Regions from separate parts of the Rhizobium sp. BK176 genome, predicted to be linked through region 4. Evidence: predicted binding sites of a transcription regulator. Region 4 holds the regulator's gene; each other region holds the start of a gene.
What was found. The regulator LexA, encoded in region 4, represses DNA repair genes until DNA is damaged. The targets are predictions, from matches to a motif close to TGTTCNNNNTGTGTTCNG.

Region 1: a site for LexA is predicted at 3,617-3,634, ahead of FHT76_RS15675 (YifB family Mg chelatase-like AAA ATPase). Genes of this name have one in related genera too.
Region 2: a site for LexA is predicted at 1,890-1,907, ahead of FHT76_RS13505 (ImuA family protein). Genes of this name have one in related genera too.
Region 3: a site for LexA is predicted at 1,682-1,699, ahead of dnaE (DNA polymerase III subunit alpha). Genes of this name have one in related genera too.

The regions. Positions count from the first base shown of each region.
Region 1 is NZ_JANUBV010000004.1:53,538-58,806, reverse strand. It holds gene FHT76_RS15685 (LysE family translocator) at 230-847, shown strand; gene cysK (cysteine synthase A) at 980-1,942, shown strand; gene FHT76_RS15675 (YifB family Mg chelatase-like AAA ATPase) at 1,992-3,524, opposite strand; gene gshB (glutathione synthase) at 3,790-4,734, opposite strand; gene FHT76_RS15665 (cupin domain-containing protein) at 4,828-5,269, opposite strand, start outside.
Region 2 is NZ_JANUBV010000003.1:158,789-164,057, reverse strand. It holds gene FHT76_RS13525 (hypothetical protein) at 1-78, opposite strand, end outside; gene FHT76_RS13520 (CoA ester lyase) at 191-1,099, shown strand; gene FHT76_RS13515 (DUF1737 domain-containing protein) at 1,113-1,319, shown strand; gene FHT76_RS13510 (metallopeptidase family protein) at 1,328-1,765, opposite strand; gene FHT76_RS13505 (ImuA family protein) at 1,928-2,875, shown strand; gene FHT76_RS13500 (DNA polymerase Y family protein) at 2,787-4,331, shown strand; gene FHT76_RS13495 (error-prone DNA polymerase) at 4,331-5,269, shown strand, end outside.
Region 3 is NZ_JANUBV010000009.1:174,977-180,245, reverse strand. It holds gene dnaE (DNA polymerase III subunit alpha) at 1-1,460, opposite strand, end outside; gene FHT76_RS24860 (hypothetical protein) at 1,765-2,349, shown strand; gene FHT76_RS24855 (DUF5680 domain-containing protein) at 2,420-2,884, shown strand; gene FHT76_RS24850 (ABC transporter ATP-binding protein) at 2,885-3,568, opposite strand; gene FHT76_RS24845 (lipoprotein-releasing ABC transporter permease subunit) at 3,583-4,890, opposite strand; gene proS (proline--tRNA ligase) at 4,907-5,269, opposite strand, start outside.
Region 4 is NZ_JANUBV010000021.1:38,015-43,283, reverse strand. It holds gene eno (phosphopyruvate hydratase) at 1-162, opposite strand, end outside; gene kdsA (3-deoxy-8-phosphooctulonate synthase) at 304-1,146, opposite strand; gene FHT76_RS34245 (VOC family protein) at 1,143-2,027, opposite strand; gene lexA (transcriptional repressor LexA) at 2,228-2,944, shown strand; gene FHT76_RS34235 (ComEC/Rec2 family competence protein) at 2,925-5,269, opposite strand, start outside.

The DNA.
Region 1 (5,269 bases), on a different contig from region 4:
TTTGGCGAACAGTAGGTATTGGTCGGTATGGAGGGTTCATTGCCCATTGCCCCTCGGATTTGGTTGTTGGCGCGATGCCGGCCTTCACAGCTTCGACCCCGCCTTGGAACTAGAACCGTCACAACAAGCGTCAATAGCGGCTATGCACTGCAGCCTAGTGACAGAGCGTCACATCCTTGAAATCCCCCGTTTGCAGGCGTAGAAGGCGTCTGAAGCAGGAGCTTGCACCATGTCCTTCACCGCCCTTTTTGCATATGCTGCAGCCCTTTTCATCGCTGCCGCCATCCCCGGACCGGGCATCACGGCGATCGTCGCGCGCGCACTCGGCTCGAATTTTCGCGAGACATTTTTTATGGGCCTCGGTCTAGTGCTTGGTGATATGACCTATCTCACTGCCGTCATTCTCGGCCTCGCTTTCGTGGCGCAGACGTTCACCGAACTCTTCATTGTCATCAAGATCGCCGGTGCGCTTTATCTCTGCTACATCGCTTACAAGCTCTGGACGGCCGGGTTGCTGCCCCACGACATCGCGGCCAGGAAGGCGAGCAATGTCGGCATGAGCTTCCTGTCCGGCCTGCTGGTAACACTCGGCAATCCCAAAACCATGCTCTTCTATGTCGCACTGGTGCCGACTTTGATCGACATCAACAGCATCGGGCTTCGTGAATATGGTGTCCTTTTGACAACCACCTTCGTCGTCCTGCTTGTGGTTTTGGTCCCTTATATGCTGCTTGCGTCACGCGCCCGCATGATGCTGAAGCAACCGCGTGCGCTGGCGGCGCTGAACAAGACGGCGGCAGGTATTCTCGCCGGCACGGCCGCCTTCATCGCCACCCGCGCGGCCTGAAAAATTCATTCGACAAAGCCCGGTTCCTAAAGGATTTTTTCTCGCCTGACCGCTTCTGGCGGATGAACCCACACTGGCCTCCATCCATCTTTGACCCTATTCTCTCCGCACATTTCACCAAGGGAGAGCCTAATGTCGAAGAAACCGGGCCGCGGCCGCATCTATTCCTCGATCACCGAGACCATCGGTGACACGCCAATTGTGCGGCTCGACAAGCTCGCGAAGGCGAAGGGCGTCAAAGCGAACCTCCTGGCGAAGCTGGAATTCTTCAATCCGATTGCTTCCGTGAAGGACCGCATCGGCGTCGCAATGATCGAGTCGCTGGAGTCACAGGGCAAGATTTCGCCCGGCAAGACGACCCTGATCGAGCCGACATCGGGCAATACCGGAATTGCGCTCGCCTTTGCCGCGGCGGCCAAGGGATACAAACTGATCCTGACGATGCCGGAAACCATGTCCGTCGAGCGCCGCAAGATGCTGGCACTGCTCGGCGCCGAACTCGTGCTCACCGAAGGTCCGAAGGGAATGAAGGGCGCGATCGCCAAGGCCGAGGAATTGGCGGCGACACTCCCCGATGCGATTATCCCGCAGCAGTTCGAAAATCCTGCCAATCCAGAAATCCACCGCCGCACGACAGCCGAGGAGATCTGGAACGATACCGACGGTGCGGTCGATATCCTGGTTGCCGGCATCGGCACCGGCGGCACCATCACCGGCGCGGGCCAGGTGCTGAAATCGAAGAAGCCTGGCTTCAAGGTCGTCGCCGTCGAACCTGCGGAATCTCCCGTCCTTTCCGGCGGCCAGCCGGGTCCGCACAAGATCCAGGGCATCGGCGCAGGCTTCGCGCCGGCGATCCTCGATACCCACATCTACGACGAAATCGTCACGGTCAGCAGCCCCGAAGCGCTTGACCTTGCCCGCGAGGTTGCCAGGCTGGAAGGCGTGCCGGTCGGCATTTCCTCGGGCGCAGCCTTGGCCGCCGCAATCAAAATCGGCAGCCGTGAGGAGAACGCGGGGAAAAACATCGTCGTGATCATCCCATCCTTTGCCGAACGTTATCTCTCCACGGCCCTGTTTGAGGGGCTTGGCGGCTAAGCCGGCATTCCTGACGCGGGGCGCTCTCGGCGGGCGCCCCCCTTTCGTTTCAGGCGGGCGTGGTCAGACGTTCGCCGGCGATGCGATAGGAGATCGCCTCGGCGAGGTGGATGCGACCCACCATCTCATTGCCATCGAGATCTGCCAGGGTGCGCGCCACCTTCAGGACACGATGATATCCGCGCGCCGAGAACTTCATTTTTTCGGCTGCGTCGCGGAGCAACTGCAGGCCGGAAGCATCCGGTGCGGCGTATGTCTCGATCATGGCGGTCGAGCAGCGGGCGTTGGTCCCGATTGCCCCCGGGGTCGCCGCCTTGAAGCGATCCCGCTGAATCTCGCGCGCACGGGCGACGCGGCGGGCGATATCCACGCTCCTTTCAGCAGGCATCGGCCGAATGAGATCGAAGGCGGAGACAGCCGGAACATCGATGCGGATGTCGATGCGATCCATTAGCGGGCCTGAAATGCGCGACTGATAGTCCGTCATGCAGCGTGGACCGCGTACGCAACTATGGCCGGGTTCGCCGGCCATGCCGCAGCGACAGGGGTTCATCGCCGCGACGAGCTGGATGTTGGCCGGATAGGCCACACGATGATTGGCGCGGGCGATGATGCATTCGCCTGTTTCGAGCGGTTGCCGCAGAGCATCGAGCGCCTGCGGCGAAAACTCGGGAAACTCATCGAGAAACAGAACGCCATGGTGGGCTAGCGACGCCTCGCCGGGCTTGGCGCGCACACCGCCGCCGACGAGGGCTGCCATGGTGGCGGAATGATGCGGCGTACGGAAGGGGCGTCGATCCGAGAGCTTCCCGCCGGATAATTGTCCGGCTACCGAATGGATCATCGACACTTCCAGAAGCTCGGCAGCGGAAAGCGGCGGTAGGATCGAGGGCAAACGCGCTGCAAGCATGGATTTTCCGGAGCCGGGCGGACCGACCATCAGGAGATTGTGGCCACCGGCCGCCGCCACTTCCAGCGCCCGCTTGGCGCTTTCCTGCCCCTTGATATCGGCAAGATCAGGCAGGCTGACCGTATTGGCGCGGATCGAGGGTTCTGGACGGGAGATAACCTGGGTGCCGCGAAAATGATTGGCGAGCGCGATCAGGCTGCGCGGCGCGAGGATGTCGATATCCGGTCCCGCCCAGGCCGCCTCCGCGCCGCTTTCGGCCGGGCAAATCAATCCCTTGCCGATGGCGTTGGCGCCAATCGCGGCCGGCAGCGCCCCGGCGACGGGGGCGATCGTCCCATCCAGATTGAGTTCGCCAATCACCACGTAGTCGGAGAGTGCATCCGCCGGAATGGCGCCCAAGGCGGCCATCAGGCCAAGGGCGATCGGCAGGTCGAAATGAGAGCCTTCCTTGGGCAGGTCCGCCGGCGCCAGGTTGACAGTAATCTTCTTGGCCGGGAGGGCCAGGCCCGAGGCGTGCAGCGCGGCGTGAACGCGCTCGCGGCTTTCTGCCACCGCCTTATCGGGAAGGCCGACGATCTGGGTGACGACCCGGCCGGGCGCGACCATGACCTGGACCTCGACCGGAACACCCTCAATACCCTGAAATGCAACCGTGCTGACGCGTGCGACCATGCCCCATCCCCTGTGCCGCAACCCACTACACTGCAGTTTAACGACGCATCATTGTCGCCAATTGCAATCTTGCATAGAAACAGGAATGAAACAAGAACAATAAAAGAACAGATTCAAGCCAACGCTGTGGGTAGGTTGTGGCAGGTTGCATAGGCGGAACAAACCGGCCGACGTGTCCCGACCGTATCGAGCGGGAGCATCCGGAAGAGACGAAATGTCCGCAAAACCGCGCGCCCGTTCTCAGCGCGCGGCAACAAAACGATGCCTAGCGCTTCTGCTCGATCGCATCCCACAGCAGGGCGGCGATATCGAAACCGCCAAATTTGCGCACTTCGCGGATGCCGGTCGGCGAGGTGACGTTGATCTCCGTCATGTAGTCGCCGATGACGTCAATGCCGACGAAGAGGAAGCCGCGTTCCTTCAGCGCAGGGCCGATGCGCTTGCAGATTTCGATCTCGCGGGCCGTCAGTTCAGTCGCCTCGGCGCGTCCTCCGACATGCATGTTGGAACGGCTGTCGTGCTCGGCGGGCACGCGATTGATGGCGCCGACGGGCTCGCCGTCGACGAGCAGGATGCGCTTGTCGCCCTTGCGAACATCAGGAAGGTACTGCTGCGCAATGAAAGGTTCACGGAAGAGTTGACCGAACATTTCTAGCAGGGACGACAGGTTGCGGTCGTCCTTTGTCGAATGAAAAACGCCGGCGCCGCCGTTGCCGTAGAGCGGCTTCAGGATAATGTCGCCCATCTCGTCTCGGAAGCGGCGAATTTCCGCTGCATCCTTGGTGATCAGCGTCTTCGGCATCAGATCGGCAAATTCGGTGACGAAGATCTTTTCGGGAGAGTTCCGAACCCAGGCCGGATCATTGACGACCAGCGTCTTCGGATGGATCCGCTCCAGCAGGTGGGTCGAGGTGATATAGGCCATGTCGAACGGCGGATCCTGGCGAAGCAGGATCACGTCCATGGTGGAAAGGTCGACGCGTTCGGGCGCCCCGAGCTCGAAATGATCGCCCTTGACGTCGCGCAACACCATCGGCTCCACCGTGGCGTACAGATTGCCGTCCCGGAAGCTCAGGCGCTCAGGCGTGTAATGGAAAAGCTTGTAGCCGCGAGCCTGCGCTTCCAGGCTCATCGCAAATGTGGAATCGCCCGCGATATTGATGCCGGCGACATGGTCCATCTGGACCGCTACATTCCTGATCTTAGCCATTTCCGTCCCTTAGCTGATGCGGACAGATGTAGGCTGCGGATGCCCCGAAAGCAACGTCAATCAACGGCTTCGTTGTGGCGGGACGGGAAATCGTCAGGCGGCGATGCCGCTCTTTTGGACGTCGCCGCGCAACAGGCTCTTCAGCCGGTAGGCGAGCGCGACCGGCTTCGGGAACGGCTTCCTCAGGAACGCAACCTTGCGCACGTAACTGTCCACGCGCCAGCTGGCCCAGGTGCCCGCAGCGAAGAAGGCAACATCGCCGGCTTGCAGTGTCCGCTCCGTGCCGTCCCCGGCAACGATATGGACGCCGCCTTCGAGGATCATCACCGTTTCGTCCCAGTAGAAGTGCCAACGGAATTCGCCGGCCGTGCAATCCCAGATCGCCGTATAGGCTGCATCGTCATTGCTGCGAGAATGCTCGCCGGTGCGCGCCTGAGGGTTACCGCTGATCACCCAATCCGGATTGATCGGCGTCGCGCGCATGTCGAAAGTATCGCCGGACTTCGCCACGAATGTCTTTGCTTGCGGCTGCGGC
Region 2 (5,269 bases), on a different contig from region 4:
GGAAAATGTGACGAACGCCAGCGCAACGAAGGCGGTGATGCCTGCGAGCAGGAGGAAGACGGAACGAATGCTTTGCATGGTTTTAGACCTTTCTTCGGAAAGGAATGTGGTCCTTCTTTTCTTTCTCTGCAAGGTGAGCATGGCTTTTTGTTGTCTTGCCACCTGTCATAAAGCTTGGCACACATTTGTGATGACCCGCAATTCTCCGACTCGTTCCTTGAACCTGCGCCGCTCGGTGCTGAGCGTCCCTGCCATCAATGCGCGCGCCCTGGAAAAGACTCATGCGCTCGATTGCGACGCCGTCATCTTCGATCTCGAGGACTCCGTGGCCCCGGAACGGAAGGAGGAAGCCCGCGAGAATCTAAAGGCCTTTTTTTCGGGCGCTCCTCTTGTGAACAAGGAGCGGATCATCCGCATCAATGCGCTGGATTCCACATTCGGAAATGCGGACATCGAACTGGTATTGGCACTGGAGCCGGATGCCGTACTCCTGCCGAAAGTGGACGAGCCTCAGGATGTGATGTCCATAAGCGACCGGCTTGCCGATGCCGACGCGCCGGAAAGCCTCCGCATCTGGGCGATGATCGAAACACCCCGTGGCATTCTGAACGCGGCCGCGATTGCCGAAGCTGGGCGCACGCCTGGCTCACGGCTCGATTGTTTCGTCGTCGGCCTCAACGACCTGCGCAAGCAGACCGGCGTCCTGCCACAGCCGGGCCGTACCTATCTCGTGCCCTGGTTGATGCAGGTGGTACTTGCCGTGCGCGCCTATGGCCTCGACGCGATCGACAGCGTCTTCAACGATTTCAAGGATGCCGATGCCTTCGATGCCGAATGCGCGCACGCCCGCGCCATGGGCTTCGACGGTAAGATGCTGATTCACCCGGCTCAGATCGAAGCCGCCAACCGGCATTTCGGCCCGGATGAGGCGGCAATTGCCGAGGCGGAGGCGATCATCGCCGCCTTTGCCGACCCCGCTGCAGATGGCCTGAATGTCATCAATGCCAATGGTCGGATGATCGAGCGGCTACACCTTGTCCAGGCGGAAAGTCTGGTTCATAAAGCCCGCCTGATTGCAGAACGCCAAACGGCGAAGTGAAAGACGACTTTAGATGAAGCTTTATCGCCTTCTGACCGGCCAGGATGATGCCGCTTTCTGTCACCGCGTAACCGACGCCCTCAACAAGGGCTGGTCGTTGAACGGCTCGCCGTCGCTGACCTTCAACACCCAGACCGGCCAGGTGATTTGTGCTCAGGCGATCGTCAAGGAAGTCGAAGGCAAGGATTACCACCCGGACATGAAGCTGTCCGAACAGTAAGCGAAGGCTTAGCGTTCGGCCGCCTCTTCGGCGCTCGCCTCGATCCGTTCCATGTCGTCGTCGCTAAGACCGAAATGGTGGCCGATCTCATGGATGAGGACGTGAGTAATGATGTCGCCCAGCGTCTCATCGTTCTCGGCCCAGTAGTCGAGGATCGGCCGCCGGTAGAGGCGGATACGGTTCGGCAATTCGCCGGTTTCCATTGTGAAACGCTCGGAGATGCCTCGGCCTTCAAAGAGGCCGAGAAGGTCGAACGGCGTTTCCAGCGCCATGTCCTCGAACACGTCGTCGTCAGGGAAGTCCTCGATCTCGATCGTCAGATTGGTGGTCAGTGAGCGAAACTCTTCCGGCAGGTGGCTGTACGCCTCCATTGCCAACGACTCGAAAGTACTGATCGTCGGAGCGTGGCGATCCTGCCAATTATCGCTCTGGTCTATGCGGGCCATAAAAATTCCCTTCCTTTGCCGCCCATATAGAACCTTTGCGTACGATTTTCGAGAGCGGAATCAAAGGCAGGAATAAATTCACATCGAATGCCTGTTGACTCTTTCGCCCGCCTCTGGAATCCATAAGAACATAACAGGAACATATGAGACTTGGAGAACGTCATGGCACAGTCGGCCGTGACGCGCGAGCGGCTTTTTGCGCTCCGCGAAACCATTGCAAAGCTTGAAGGAAAGCCCGCGCCGGCCTTGGCTGCAGCGCAAGGCGAAGCCTTGGCCGAAAGGGACCTCTCCACCAACAACGACAGTGGCCTGCGTCTTCCTCTTGGAATCCCCGCGCTCGACGAGGCAGTTGATGGCGGCCTGCCGCTCGACGGGATCACCGAGGTTCGTTCCGACCTCTTACGCGAAGCCGGCGCTGGCAGTGGCTTCATGCTGGCGCTTGCCGCCATGCTGCAGCGCCAAGTGGAAGAGAGCCACAGTGCTTCGCTGCCGATCCTCTGGATCGCAGACATCGTTTCCACGATGGAAGCAGGCGTCCCCTACGCCGTGGGCCTGCGCGATTTCGGCCTGAAACCGGACCAGTTCTTCTATGCCAGCCCACGCAAGCTTGAAGATGCCCTTTGGCTTGCCGAGGCCGCAGTCGAAAGCGGCGTCTTTCCTGCGACGATTCTGGAGGTTCGCGGCAATCCGAAGCCCTTCGGCCTGACGGAAAGCCGTCGTTTGAGCTTGCGGGCGAAAGCATCTAAACGCCCGCTTTTCCTGTTGCGGCAAGCTGGAGAGGAAGAAGCCAGCAGCGCTTGCTTCCGCTTCCTTGTGGCACCCGCGCCGGCACAGGCGCGACCCTTGCCGGATGGCACGATGCTGGGCGGTAGCATCGGCAATCCGGTTTTTCATCTCACCCTGGAGAAGAGCCGCAACCCGGCTCCCCTCTCCTTTCTACTGGAGTGGAACCCTCATGACCGCCGTTTTTTCGCCGTCTCCCGATCAGTCGACCCTCGCCTTCCAGACGAACGCGCAACGCATTCTGGCACTCCACTTTCCACATCTTCCAACCGACCGGATATCAAGAAAGAAATGGGGGCTCTCCTGGCGTTCGCGCGGACGTCCTGAGGCCGCACCGATCGTCTGTTCTAGCCGTCTCAACAATACCATGCGGCTCACAGCGCTGGACGAGGCAGCCGAAACCCTCAATCTCCGAAAGCACATGGGCGTCGCCGAAGCCCGCGCCATCCACCCCACGCTTGATGTGATCGAGGACGACCCGGCCGCCAACCGGCGCTTCCTGGAAGCGATTGCCGATTGGTGCGATCGCTACACTCCGCTTGTCGCTCTCGATGGCGTGGATGGCCTGTTTCTGGACATAACCGGCTGCGCCCATCTGTTCGGTGGTGAGACGTCCCTTCTCAAGGATATTCTCGCAAGACTCTTCCAGATGGGAATTGACGCCCGCGGCGCGATCTCTTCCTCACCTGGATTGTCCTGGGCCATCAGCCGTTTCGGCCAAGGCGGCATCATCGAGTATGGAGAGGCCGAACAGGCGCTGGCCCCCTTGCCCGTCGCGGCCTTGCGTCTAGAGGAAGAAACGATAGGAGGCCTGAACAAGATGGGCCTTAAATATGTCGGCGATTTGCTGACCGCGCCGCGCGCCCCGCTCACCCGCCGCTTTGGCGGAACGGTGCTCTTGAGACTCGATCAGGCGCTTGGAACCGATGAGGAACCGGTTTCTCCACGCCTGCCCGTCGCAAGCCTCTCGGTCGAACGTCGCCTGATTGAGCCGATCGCGGCCGAAGACGATATCCTTGCGCTCACCGACCAGATTGCCGTCTCCCTGAAGCCCTTGCTCGAAGCGCGTGGCGCCGGCGGCCGCATCTTCGAACTGGTGCTGTTCCGTGTCGACGGCAAGGTGTTTCGGATTTCTGCCGGAACCGCGCAGCCCTTGCGGGAGCCCAACCGCATCGCCGCCCTCTTTGCCGAACGCCTGCAGGCAATTCACGACGATTTCGATGCCGGTTACGGATTCGAGATCCTTCGTCTCAACGTACTCCTGCACGAGGACTTCGTGACCTCGCAGGGGGATTTCGAACACCGCCAGCAGAAGGATGCCTCTCTTGCTGCCTTCGTGGATCGGGTTTCCGCCCGCCTTGGAGAAGACTGCCTGCAAACCTTCCAATTGCGGGAGAGCCACATACCGGAAAGAGCCTCCGTTACAGTGCCAGCGATCGATCATCTGTCCGCCCCGAAAACCCGGGAGGGACATCCACCGCCGGCCAGGAGCGAGCGGCCCATCCGGCTATTGCGGAAAGCGGAGCCGATGGAGGCCTTTGCCATCGAAATTCCCGATGGCGCACCAGCGAGCTTTCATTGGCGACGCATGCAGCACCGTGTCTTGAAGAGCGAGGGACCGGAGCGACTGGCAACGGAATGGTGGCTAGATGGTGCGGAAGCTGCGGATCGAGACTATTTCCGGATCGAGGACGATAAGGGACGTCGCTTCTGGATCTATCGCCAGGGCCATTATGAGCGGGACACCGCACAGAGCTGGTTCATGCATGGGATCATTGCCTGATGTCCGCCTTCTTCGAAATCGGCGCAAGGAGCAATTTCTCCTTTCTGGAGGGCGCCTCCAAGCCCGAGGAGATGATCGTTCAGGCTGCCGTTCTGAAGCTTGGAGGCCTTGGCATTGCCGACCGAAATTCAGTTGCGGGTGTCGTCCGGGCCCATGCCCAGGCAGAGGCGATCCGGAAAAAGTTCGAACGAATGAGAGCCGGGCTTCTGGAGGAGCGCGAGAAGAAGGACATCATTCCCGATCCGATCCGTTTCCAGCCGGGAGCCCGTCTGGTTTTTACAGACGGAACGCCTGACATTCTTGCCTACCCCCGAAATCGTCGAGGCTGGGCGCATCTTTGCCGGTTGCTGAGCAACGGAAACCTGAGAGCCGAGAAGGGTAAGTGCATTCTGTCGGAAGAGGATCTGATGGAATGGGGCGACGGCATGATGCTTGCAATCATTCCGCATCCATCCATTGCCGATGATAACAATCACGCCGCTTTCGAAGCCTGTCTGGAGCGGTTCAGAAGACGCTTCCGGAAAAACATCCACATGGCGCTCGCTCCCGCCTATGACGGCCGCGATAAGCGCATGTTTGCGACCATCGCCATGCTGGCGGACCGCAACCGCATCCCGCTGATCGCAACCAACCAGCCGCTCTACCACGATACCGCCCGCCGCCCTCTCGCCGATATCGTGACATCAATCCGGGAGCACGTTTCCATTCCCGTGGCTGGCTTTCTCCTGGCTCCAAATGCCGAACGCTATCTCAAGAGTGGCAGCGAAATTCTGCGCCTCTTCAGAGACTATCCGCAGGCAGTCACGAACACAGCGAAGTTCTTTGGCAGCCTTTCCTTTTCGCTCGACGAACTGGAACACAATTACCCCTCCGAGAATGACGAGGGGGAAACGCCTTATGAAACACTGGAACGCCTGACCAATTCAGGTGCAGCAAAG
Region 3 (5,269 bases), on a different contig from region 4:
ATCTTGTCGACCTGACCGTAAGGCATCTCCAGCACGCGACCCACGTCTCGCAAAGCCGCGCGTGCCTGCAGCGAACCGAAGGTGATGATCTGCGCCACCTGCTCGCGGCCGTATTTGCGCTGCACATAGCGGATCACCTCTTCGCGGCGATCCTGGCAAAAGTCGATATCGAAGTCCGGCATCGAGACGCGTTCCGGGTTGAGGAAGCGTTCGAAGAGCAGCGAGAAACGCAGCGGATCAACGTCAGTGATGGTCAGTGCGTAGGCGACGAGCGAGCCCGCACCCGAGCCACGGCCCGGGCCGACGGGGATGTCATGCTGCTTTGCCCATTTGATGAAGTCCGAAACGATGAGGAAGTAGCCAGGGAACTTCATGCGCTCGATAACGCTGAGTTCGAATTCCAGGCGTTCCCGGTAGTCCTTCTCCTCATAGCCGGGCGACATGCCGAGTGTGGCTAGGCGATTGTCCAGCCCCTCCTCTGCCTGCCTGCGCAATTCCAGAGCCTCTTCGCGTTCGGCCTCCTCGGGATCGGCCGTCGCGCCGGTGAAGCGCGGCAAGATCGGCTTGCGTGTCTTCAGGATGAAGGAGCAGCGCCGGGCGATCTCGACGGTATTTTCCAAGGCTTCAGGCAGGTCCGCGAACAGCTTGGCCATTTCGGCGCGGCTCTTCAGGTAGTGATCGGGTGTCAGGCGGAATCGGGTATCATCCGAGACAATGGCGTTGTGGGCGACGGCCATCAGGGCGTCGTGCGCATCATAGTCCTCACGGGTCGGGAAGAAGGCTTCATTGGTGGCGACCAGCGGCAGGTCATACTCGTAGGCAAGGCCGACCACCTTCTGCTCGTGGCGCTTGTCGTAGGTGCCGTGCCGCTGCAGCTCTACATAAAGCCGGTCGCCGAAATGGCGCTTCAGCAGCAGAAGGCGTGCTTCCGCCTGGGCGGTATGCCCGTCCTTAAGCGCCATGTCGATCGGCCCCGTCAAGGCGCCGGTCAGAGCGATCAGACCGCCGGTACCGATCTCATCGAGCCAAGAGGCGCGAATGTGAATCGATTGACCGTTGCCCTCACCGCCGAGATAGGCGCGGCTGACAAGGTCCACCAATCGCTCGTAGCCGGCATCGGTGGCCGCCAAGAGCACCAGCGACGGGAGCTTGACGAGTGCCTGCTGGCCGCCTCGCCGTTCCGTCTCAAGACTGTCTTCCATATCGATCGAGACCTGGCAGCCAATGATCGGCTGCAGCCCCTCATCCATCGCCTTCTGCGAAAATTCGAGGGCGACGAACAGATTGTTCGTATCGGTGATCGCGATCGCCGGCTGACTGTCGCCCGACGCCTTGTAGAGAATCTTCTTGAGTGGCAGCGCGCCTTCAAGCAGCGAGTAGGCTGAGTGAACCCGCAGGTGAACGAAGCCTGGCGTGCCACCGATAAAACCGCTTGCCGCGTCTTTCTCCGCACCCGCCATAACATGCCTTCCGATCACCTGAATCAATCAGGTCTATTCTCAGCATTGAGGGGTCGATGTCCAGAGAAGCGATCGGGTTCGGACCGCATGGCAGCCATGCGGTCCCCTGAATTCTTACATTGCCATGCAGATCAGCGAGAAGCTGGCAACGAACATTGCGATGGAGGTGAATGCTGCGATATCACGGATCATGTCAGTCATTTGGCTCTCCTGTTCTCTTATGTTTTCAGTTTGTTCCGCCCTTGTTCTATTGTCAACAGGATTCTTTTCCGCTCTGCTGGCTGCATGGCACGGGGAGAAAAGCATGCTTAAGTTTGTCTTAATTGTTGGATTGGCTTGGTCGGCAGCGTTTACCGCTCGGGCCGAACAAATCGATCCCGCGCGCATCATTGACGCGACGACGGGCGATTGGGACGGCGACGGGCATGAGGATCTCGCGCTGCTGGTTGCTCCGGAAGATGACGCCAGCGACGATCAGATCGGCATCTACCTTTACCTTCGCGACAGCGATCACGAGCTTCTGCGACTTTCGCTTACCGCGCCCGACAAGATTTGGGGCAGCACCAATGCCAATGGCGTCTTCGGGCAGGAACCGTCATTGAAAGCCATTGGCAAATCCTCGATCGCCATCCACTCACAGAACAGTGCGATCGGACGCGACCGCTGGGACCAGACGCTGACAGTGGCCTACCGCAACGAGCAGTTTGTCGTCGCCGGCTATACCTACAATCACTACGACACGCTCGACCCGAATGCCGCCGGCTCCTGCGACTACAACGCGTTGACCGGGAAGTTGCAGAAGGATGGCAAGGACGTCAAAGCCGAGCCACGTGTCCTCCCGATCGCTGAATGGAACAACGAGACCGGGCAATCCATCTGCGGCCAGTGAAGCATGTTCCCTTTTTGTTCTTTACAACTGGCAGTCTTTTTGAGACGTTGCCGAACGAGGGGGATAGGTCATGGATATTGCTGCATTGAACCGGTTCATCGTTGAGGCGAAGGCCCGTACCTATGTTGGCGGCGGAACCCCTGCACCCGCCTGCCGGACAGGATCGCATGACATCGGTTATCAGCGTGGACAGTGGCGCTATCTCGACAGCTATTTCGGCGGCGCCGATTTCGCCGGGCAAGAAGTGGTTTGGCTGGACGGCGAACCGGTCTGGGCGATGAACTACTTCGGACGCATCGTCGAGCATTCGTTGATCGACGGGAAAAGAGCGGGAACGGTGATTAAGGCTGCACTGTCAAAAATGTATGCCGAGTACCGACGTTTTCTCGGCGGCATGGAATTCGAGCATGCTTTCGGTTTCTATGCCGATCAAAACACAGGCGACTGCAGCCATTTCAGCGGTCGTGAAGTGATCGTCGTGAATGAGCGCAGGGCCTATGAACTGGACTACCGTGGCGGTCTCATCCAGCCCTGATCAGAAATCCACGACCTTGCCGTCGGTGATCGTGACGCGGCGGTCCATGCGCCCGGCGAGTTCATGATTATGGGTGGCGATGAGTGCCGCCAGGCCTGATTGGCGCACCAGCGCCTCCAGTGCGTCAAAGACATAGCTCGCCGTTTCTGGATCGAGGTTGCCCGTTGGCTCATCCGCCAGAAGCAGGCTTGGCGCATTGGCGACGGCACGGGCAATCGCCACGCGCTGTTGCTCGCCACCGGAAAGCTCCCCGGGGCGGTGCGCACCGCGATGGCCGATACGCATGTAGTCGAGCAACTGGCCGGCTCGTTCCTTCGCCTCCTTGCGCGGCAACCCGGCGATCATCTGCGGCATCATGATATTCTCGATCGCAGAGAATTCCGGCAGCAGGTGATGGAACTGGTAGACGAATCCGATTTCGCTACGGCGGATCGCCGTACGCTTATCATCCGGCAAACCGTCACAGGCATTTCCGTTGATGACAACCTCGCCGCCATCGGGATGCTCGAGCAGGCCAGCAACGTGCAAAAGCGTCGACTTGCCGGTCCCTGATGGAGCGACGAGCGCAACGATTTCGCCGCTGTTGAGCGTGAAATCGGCACCCTTCAAGATCGAGAGCAGCGTCTCGCCCTGGCCATAGTGGCGCTCGACGCCGGAAAGCTTGAGAACGGGATTCCGCTTCATGAAGAGAGCATTCCTTATTCGTAGCGCAGGGCTTGCACGGGATCGAGCTTGGAGGCTCGCCATGCCGGAAAGATCGTCGCGATGAAGGACAGCGTCAACGCCATGATCACCACGGACATGGTCTCGCTGAAGCTCATCTCGGCGGGCAGTTGGCTGAGGAAATAGAGCTGCGGGTCAAACAGCACCGTGCCGGACACCCAAGAGAAAAACTCGCGGATCTTCTCGATATTGACGCAAACAAGAACCCCGAGCAGCACACCGGCGAGCGTCCCAACGAGGCCAATGGCAGCGCCCGTCATAAAGAAGATGCGCATGATCGCGCCAGAGCTCGCGCCCATCGTCCGCAGGATCGCGATGTCACTGCCCTTGTCCTTCACCAGCATGATGAGGCCGGAAATGATGTTCAGCGCCGCAACGAGGACGATGAGCGTCAGGATCATGAACATCACGTTCCGCTCGACCTGCAGCGCGGAGAAGAAGGTCTGGTTGCGCTGGCGCCAGTCAGTAATCGCAATCTGGCGGCCCGCGGCGGCCTCCACCTTCGGCCGCATATTGTCAATGTCGTCGGGATTGTCGACGAAGAGTTCGATGGATTGAACCAGCCCCTCGGCATTGAAATAGAGCTGCGCTTCCTCAAGCGGCATATAGATGATCGTCGCGTCGTATTCCGACATGCCGATCTCGAAGATACCGGAGACCTTGTAGGACTTGACCCGTGGGTTTACACCCATCGGCGTGACATCACCTTCCGGTGATATCAGCGTGATGGTGTCACCTGCCTGAAGGCCGAGCTGTGTCGCCATACCCGAGCCGATAAGGACACCCTGTCCCGCGGCAAAACCGACAAGATCGCCGGACTTGATGTTGCCCGAGACCGTCTTAACCTTTTCAAGGTCCTCGGGCCGGATGCCGCGCACCAGAGCGCCCGTGCCCGCACCGCCCTGACCTGAGGCCAGGGTCTGGCCCTCGACCAGCGGCAGAGCAAGCTTTATGCCCGGCACGCCGGCAAGCTTGTCGGTCAGCGCCGGATAATCGTTGAACGGCGTATCGACCGGCTGAACGATCATGTGACCGTTGATGCCGAGAATGCGGGAGATCAGTTCCGTCCGGAAGCCGTTCATGACAGCCATGACGATGATGAGCGTAGCAACCCCAAGCATGATGCCGATGAAGGAAAAGCCGGCGATCACCGAAATGAACGCTTCCTTGCGGCGGGCGCGCAGATAGCGCCACGCCACAAGCCGTTCGAAGGCGGAAAATGGCCGGCTGGCCGGCGCCGAGCCGGATTTAGAACCCTGCTGGCTCACCGCTACATCTGCCATCCTGCCTCCTGCCTTCTCAGCCCAAGAGCTTGTTGATCGCCGCGTCGATGGTCATCGTTTCGCGGGCGCCTGTCTTGCGGTCCTTCACTTCGACTTCGCCGCTCGCGACCGCACGCGGGCCGGCAATGATCTGCACCGGAACGCCGATCAGGTCGGCGGTCGCAAACTTCGTTCCGGCGCGGTCGTCCGTATCGTCGTAGAGGACGTCCTTGCCGGCGTTCGACAGCGCCGCATAGATCTTCTCGCAGGCAGCATCGCTCGCCGCATCACCGGCCTTCATGTTGATCACCACTGCATCGAACGGCGCGACCGACGCCGGCCAGATGATTCCATTCTCATCATGCGATGCTTCGATGATGGCGGGAACAAGGCGAGTTGG
Region 4 (5,269 bases):
ACCGTCGCGAACTTCGACGGCTTCATGCGCGCCGGTCGACGCGCCCGACGGAACCGCCGCGCGGCCCATGCTGCCATCTTCCAGATAGACATCGACTTCGACGGTGGGGTTGCCACGGCTGTCGAGAATCTCGCGGGCGATAATGTCGGTAATTGCGGTCATCGGCTTTTCCTGCTTGAGGGTGGATAAATCGTTTGAAATCCGTCTTAATCGAAGATGCGCAAATTACAATGGCGCTTTGCGCATGCTTCGCAGCGATATTCGTGCGTGGCCTATTACACGAACATGTCAGTCTTTTGAACGTCAGCTTTTCGCGATCGCGTCGAAGGCCAGGAGCTTTTCGAGAAGCCTCGGCATGTCCTTGAGATAGACCATGTTCGGACCGTCAGACGGCGCGTTGTCAGGATCTTCGTGCGTTTCGACGAACACACCTGCCACACCGACGGCAACGGCCGCGCGCGCCAGCGTCTCCACGAACTCGCGCTGACCGCCGCTGGAACCACCCTGCCCTCCGGGCTGCTGCACCGAATGGGTGGCGTCGAAAACAACAGGGGCGCCCATCGCCGCCATGATCGGCAGCGAGCGCATATCGGAGACCAGCGTGTTGTAGCCGAAGGAAGCGCCGCGCTCGCAAAGCAGGATATTCGGGTTGCCGCTGGAATTGAGCTTGTTCAAGACATTCTTCATATCCCAAGGGGCAAGGAACTGGCCCTTCTTGACGTTGATTGTGCGACCGGTTTTGGCGGCTGCGACCAGCAGGTCTGTCTGGCGACTGAGAAAGGCCGGGATCTGCAGGACGTCGACGACCGTCGCCACCTCGGTGCACTGCTCCTCGGTATGGATGTCGGTCAGGACAGGAAAACCGTATTCCTTCTTGAGGTCGGAAAAAACCTCCAGCGCCTTATCAAGGCCGATGCCGCGCTGAGCGGAGAGCGATGTCCGGTTCGCCTTGTCAAAGGAGGACTTGTAGACAAGGCCGATACCAAGCTTGTCGCAAAGCTCCTTCAATACACCGGCGACCATGAACGCATGCTCGCGGCTCTCCATCTGACACGGTCCGGCAATCAGCGACAGCTTGCCGGTATTCGAAAAGGTGACGCGGCCGGCGCCTTCGCCGACCGCGACTTCGGAATTTGTCTGGCTCATCGTTTCTCCTCGAAGGCGAAGAGCGCACCCTGCCCGGGCGCTGCCTTCACCAGAATTCGATTGTTCTTGCGCGTGTAGGTCATCCCGTTAGCAGCCAAATGCGCTTCTGTCACGGCGAGATCACCGACCTTGAAAACAACGGCAACGCCGCGCAGGCCGCGATCGTCTGAGGGTGCAGAAATATCGAAGTAGGCATCCAGTCCATCGGGGGACAGAACGATGATCCTGGCGTTGGGCGTTGCAACACTCACACCAAAGGCCTCGTTGATCACCGTCAGGCCGTGCGCCGCGGCGCGCACAAATGGCGCAAACGCCTTTGGGTCCGGCGCGCCAAGAACGATCTCCGCGATCCCGCCCACGCCATTTGGGTGCACTTGCAGCGCCCTTCGATCGGCAGGCAGCGGATTGACCCTCTGGCAGGTGAAAAAAAAGAAATCAGGTGCGCGCAGGTCAACTGCGAACGCGAGTTTGAATGCAGCAATGGCTTCCGAGCCGTCGGGCATCTTCATCGGCCGCTCGAACTGCAGCATCTCACCGCCGTTGATCTTCTCCGCAAGGAATCTAGCGTGGTCGCGGTCGGCGTCCCCCGTCGCGAAGACAACTGCGGACAGTCCATCCTCGCCGCATCGAAACCGAAAGGCACGGTCACGCGCGGTGAAGACGTTGCCCTTCCTCGCCGACGCCTCGTGCAGTTCGAGGCTGGCGACGCCCAGCGGCTCCAGATAAGTTTCGTCGGCGAAGAAGATACAGGCGTTCTCTGTTCCGAACGGGTGCCGCGCATCTGGCGCGACGGTGAATCCCAGCATTCCGAGGCGCTCGCGCGCAAGCCTGATGTTGGACACCGGCAGCACAATGTGGTCCAGCGGATGTGCTTCGCTCATGGCAAACTCCCCGGGGATTTGCGAAGATGTGCGCCGGGCAAGAGAACAATGCAACCCCCTTCTCCGCATTCACTCAAAAGCGACGCAAAAACTGAACAAGTTGCAGGCAAGTTTTACGAAAATTTAGGTACTTGCAGAACACATATGGAACATATAGTGTCTGTTCTGGCTTTGTTTCACAACTCTGGGGTTCAACTTCGATGCTGACGCGCAAGCAACAGGAGCTTCTTCTCTTCATTCACGAACGAATGAAGGAGTCCGGTGTCCCCCCATCTTTCGACGAAATGAAGGACGCTCTCGATCTCGCGTCGAAGTCGGGCATCCACCGCCTGATTACGGCGCTGGAAGAACGCGGCTTCATTCGCCGACTGCCGAATCGAGCCCGCGCTTTGGAGGTCATCAAGCTGCCAGAGGCATATAATCCCAGTCTCCAGCCGCGCCGCGGTTTCTCGCCGAGCGTGATCGAGGGCAGCCTTGGCAAACCTCAACCGGTGGCGCCGCCAAAGCCGGCCGCGCATGCGGACAATGGCAATTCGGCCTCTGTACCTGTTATGGGGCGGATCGCTGCAGGCGTGCCAATTTCTGCAATCCAGAACAATACGCACGACATCACGGTTCCGGCCGACATGCTTGGCCCAGGCGAGCATTATGCGCTCGAGGTGAAGGGAGACTCGATGATCGAGGCCGGCATCTTCGACGGCGATACGGTGATTATCCGCAACGGCAGCACCGCCAACGCCGGCGACATTGTTGTCGCACTTGTCGATGACGAGGAAGCAACCCTCAAGCGCTTCCGCCGCAAGGGCGCTTCGATCGCGCTTGAAGCTGCGAACCCGGCTTATGAAACGCGTATTTTCGGACCCGATCGCGTCAAGGTTCAGGGCAAGCTGGTCGGCCTCATTCGCCGCTATCACTAAAGACAGGCGGCTCTCCGTCGAAGGTGCCGCTTCGCCAATTGTATGCCCGATGCCGCATCCAGGGCCGGTCAAGTGTCGTATAGGCCGTCGTCACGACAGGCGTTCCCTGTTCGTCTATTCGTATCTCTGCCGCACCCGAGCGGCGCAAGGTTTCGCCCGTGAACAACAATGCACCTGACCGGCATTCGTTTGCGCGCAGACGAGCGGGCGTAACGACGATGTCGGCGGTGTCGCAGGCAGCGCCGACGTAGGCGGGATCTTCGATGATCGTCAGAACGTAGCCGCTGTCGTGCGCCGCTGTGCACCAAGCGCCTTTCAGGCAGACGAAACGGTTCTCAACGCCTCTCGCAACGACCTGCCGCAACGCGTTGCGAGCGTTATGCAATTCGTCGGCCGAGAGCCTCCGAGGCTTGCCGTCGCCGTCTCGCCGGCGGACTGGTTTGACACCCTCTATCAGGAGCGGCGGCCGGGCTTGCTCCGCAACCAGAGCCCTTCGCCATTGGTCGAAAATGAAGTCGGGTGGGCGCGTCCGGTTGGAAGCAATAACCTGATTGTCGACAATCGCGACGAGACCGCCATCCTCGGCAATGATGAAATCTGGCGCCGGTCTGGACGGCGCGAGCACAACGAGCAGAGTTGCCAACGCGATCGCAACAGCGCCGAGGTACCGCAGTCTGGTGCGCAGAAGCGCAAGCACGAGGAAGCCTGCGACGGCGACAGGAAAGTACCAAACCGGCAATCGGCCGATATCGACGTTGCCGCCCCATCCCGAGACCATCTTTGCAATGGCGATCACAATTTCGAGCCCGAAGCCGGCGATTTTCCAGGGAACGATATCGAGGCCAAACGGCGTCAGCAGCATCGCGAACATGCCCATAGGCATCACCACGAAGGAGATTACCGGCATGGCCATGAGATTTGCGGGCAATCCATAAGCGCTGAGCCGATGGAAATGTTCGACTGCAAAGAGCGCGGTCGAGAAGCCTCCGATCATTGAGGAAAGGAGGATGCCAGCAAAGAAGCGTGCGACAAAAACTACGGGCTTCACTGCCCTGACTTGCAGCAAGGGATGTTCGCGCGCGGCTCGCTTCGACCACATCGCATAACCGGCAACCAGCGCAAGAGTCGCCGCAAATGACATCTGGAAGCTCGCGCCTAGCGCCTCGGATGGAGACAAGAGCAGAATCACCCAAGCCGATAGGGCAATGTTGCGCAGACTGATTGACGGCCTGTCGAAGAATACAGCGGCCAGCATGATCGCCATCATGATGAAGGCTCGCTCTGCCGAGACCGCAAAGCCCGAGATCATGTAATAGGCTGTCAGGGCGACGAGCGCGCCAGCAGCTGCAATCTTCTTGGTCGGGTACGCCTGCGTAACGGATGGAAACAGGCTCAGCAGTTGGCGTAGGCCGACGAAGAAGATACCCGCGGAGAGCGCCATGTTGAGACCGGAGATTGCCACGATATGCGCCAGACCCGCCTGTCGCAGCGCGTCGGTGGTTTCCCGCGAGATCGCGCGCCGCTCGTCGGTGACAAGCGACGCCGCAAAGGCGCCGGTGTCGCCCGGCAGGATTCCACGGATGCGGTCTCCAATTCCGCTTCGAAGACCATCCAGCCAGTTGGCTCCGCGCTCCGAAATCGATGGTGTGCCGACCGCTGGCGGCATTGAAACGCTTGGCGAACCATAAAAGAAACCGTTCGCGCCAATCTCGTCGAAATAGGCGCTGAAGGCGAAGTCGTTGAGCCCAGGCAGCGCCGGTCCCGCAGGCGGGGTCAATCGTGCCCGTCCCGTCAACCACTCCCCGATTTCGAACGGTTCTTTCTGCCCACGCGCGACGACTGAAACCCGGTCTGGCGGCCGCCTAATCTGAGGCGACTGAGTGGCGGAAATGGAGAGGATATAGCGCCAACGACCCGCGCCATCCCCCTCCCGACGCTCGACCCGACCAGTGATCGTTGTGGTGACGGGCGTATCCAGTATGACGGTCGCCCTGCTCCGCGTTTCGTATTGGGCCGAAAGCATTCCCGCGACGCAAAGCAAGCCGGCCAGTGCTGAACTCCGGACAAACGGACGCCCTTGGCCCGCCGCCATTGCAACAGGTGCCAACACAACAACCCATGCCATCAAGCGCATCGTGGGAGGGTCACTTGCGAGTTCGAACCAGAGGACGGCGCCGGCTCCGAGGAAGACCGGCGAGAACAGAAACAACCGTCCATGTTCCATCTCCGCTGTCGCGGAACCTTGGAGCCATGAAGCCCAGTCCCGTGTCGCAGCTTTGATCCGTGTCGGCCACGCGATGGAGGACTGCGTGCGCATGGCCGGCA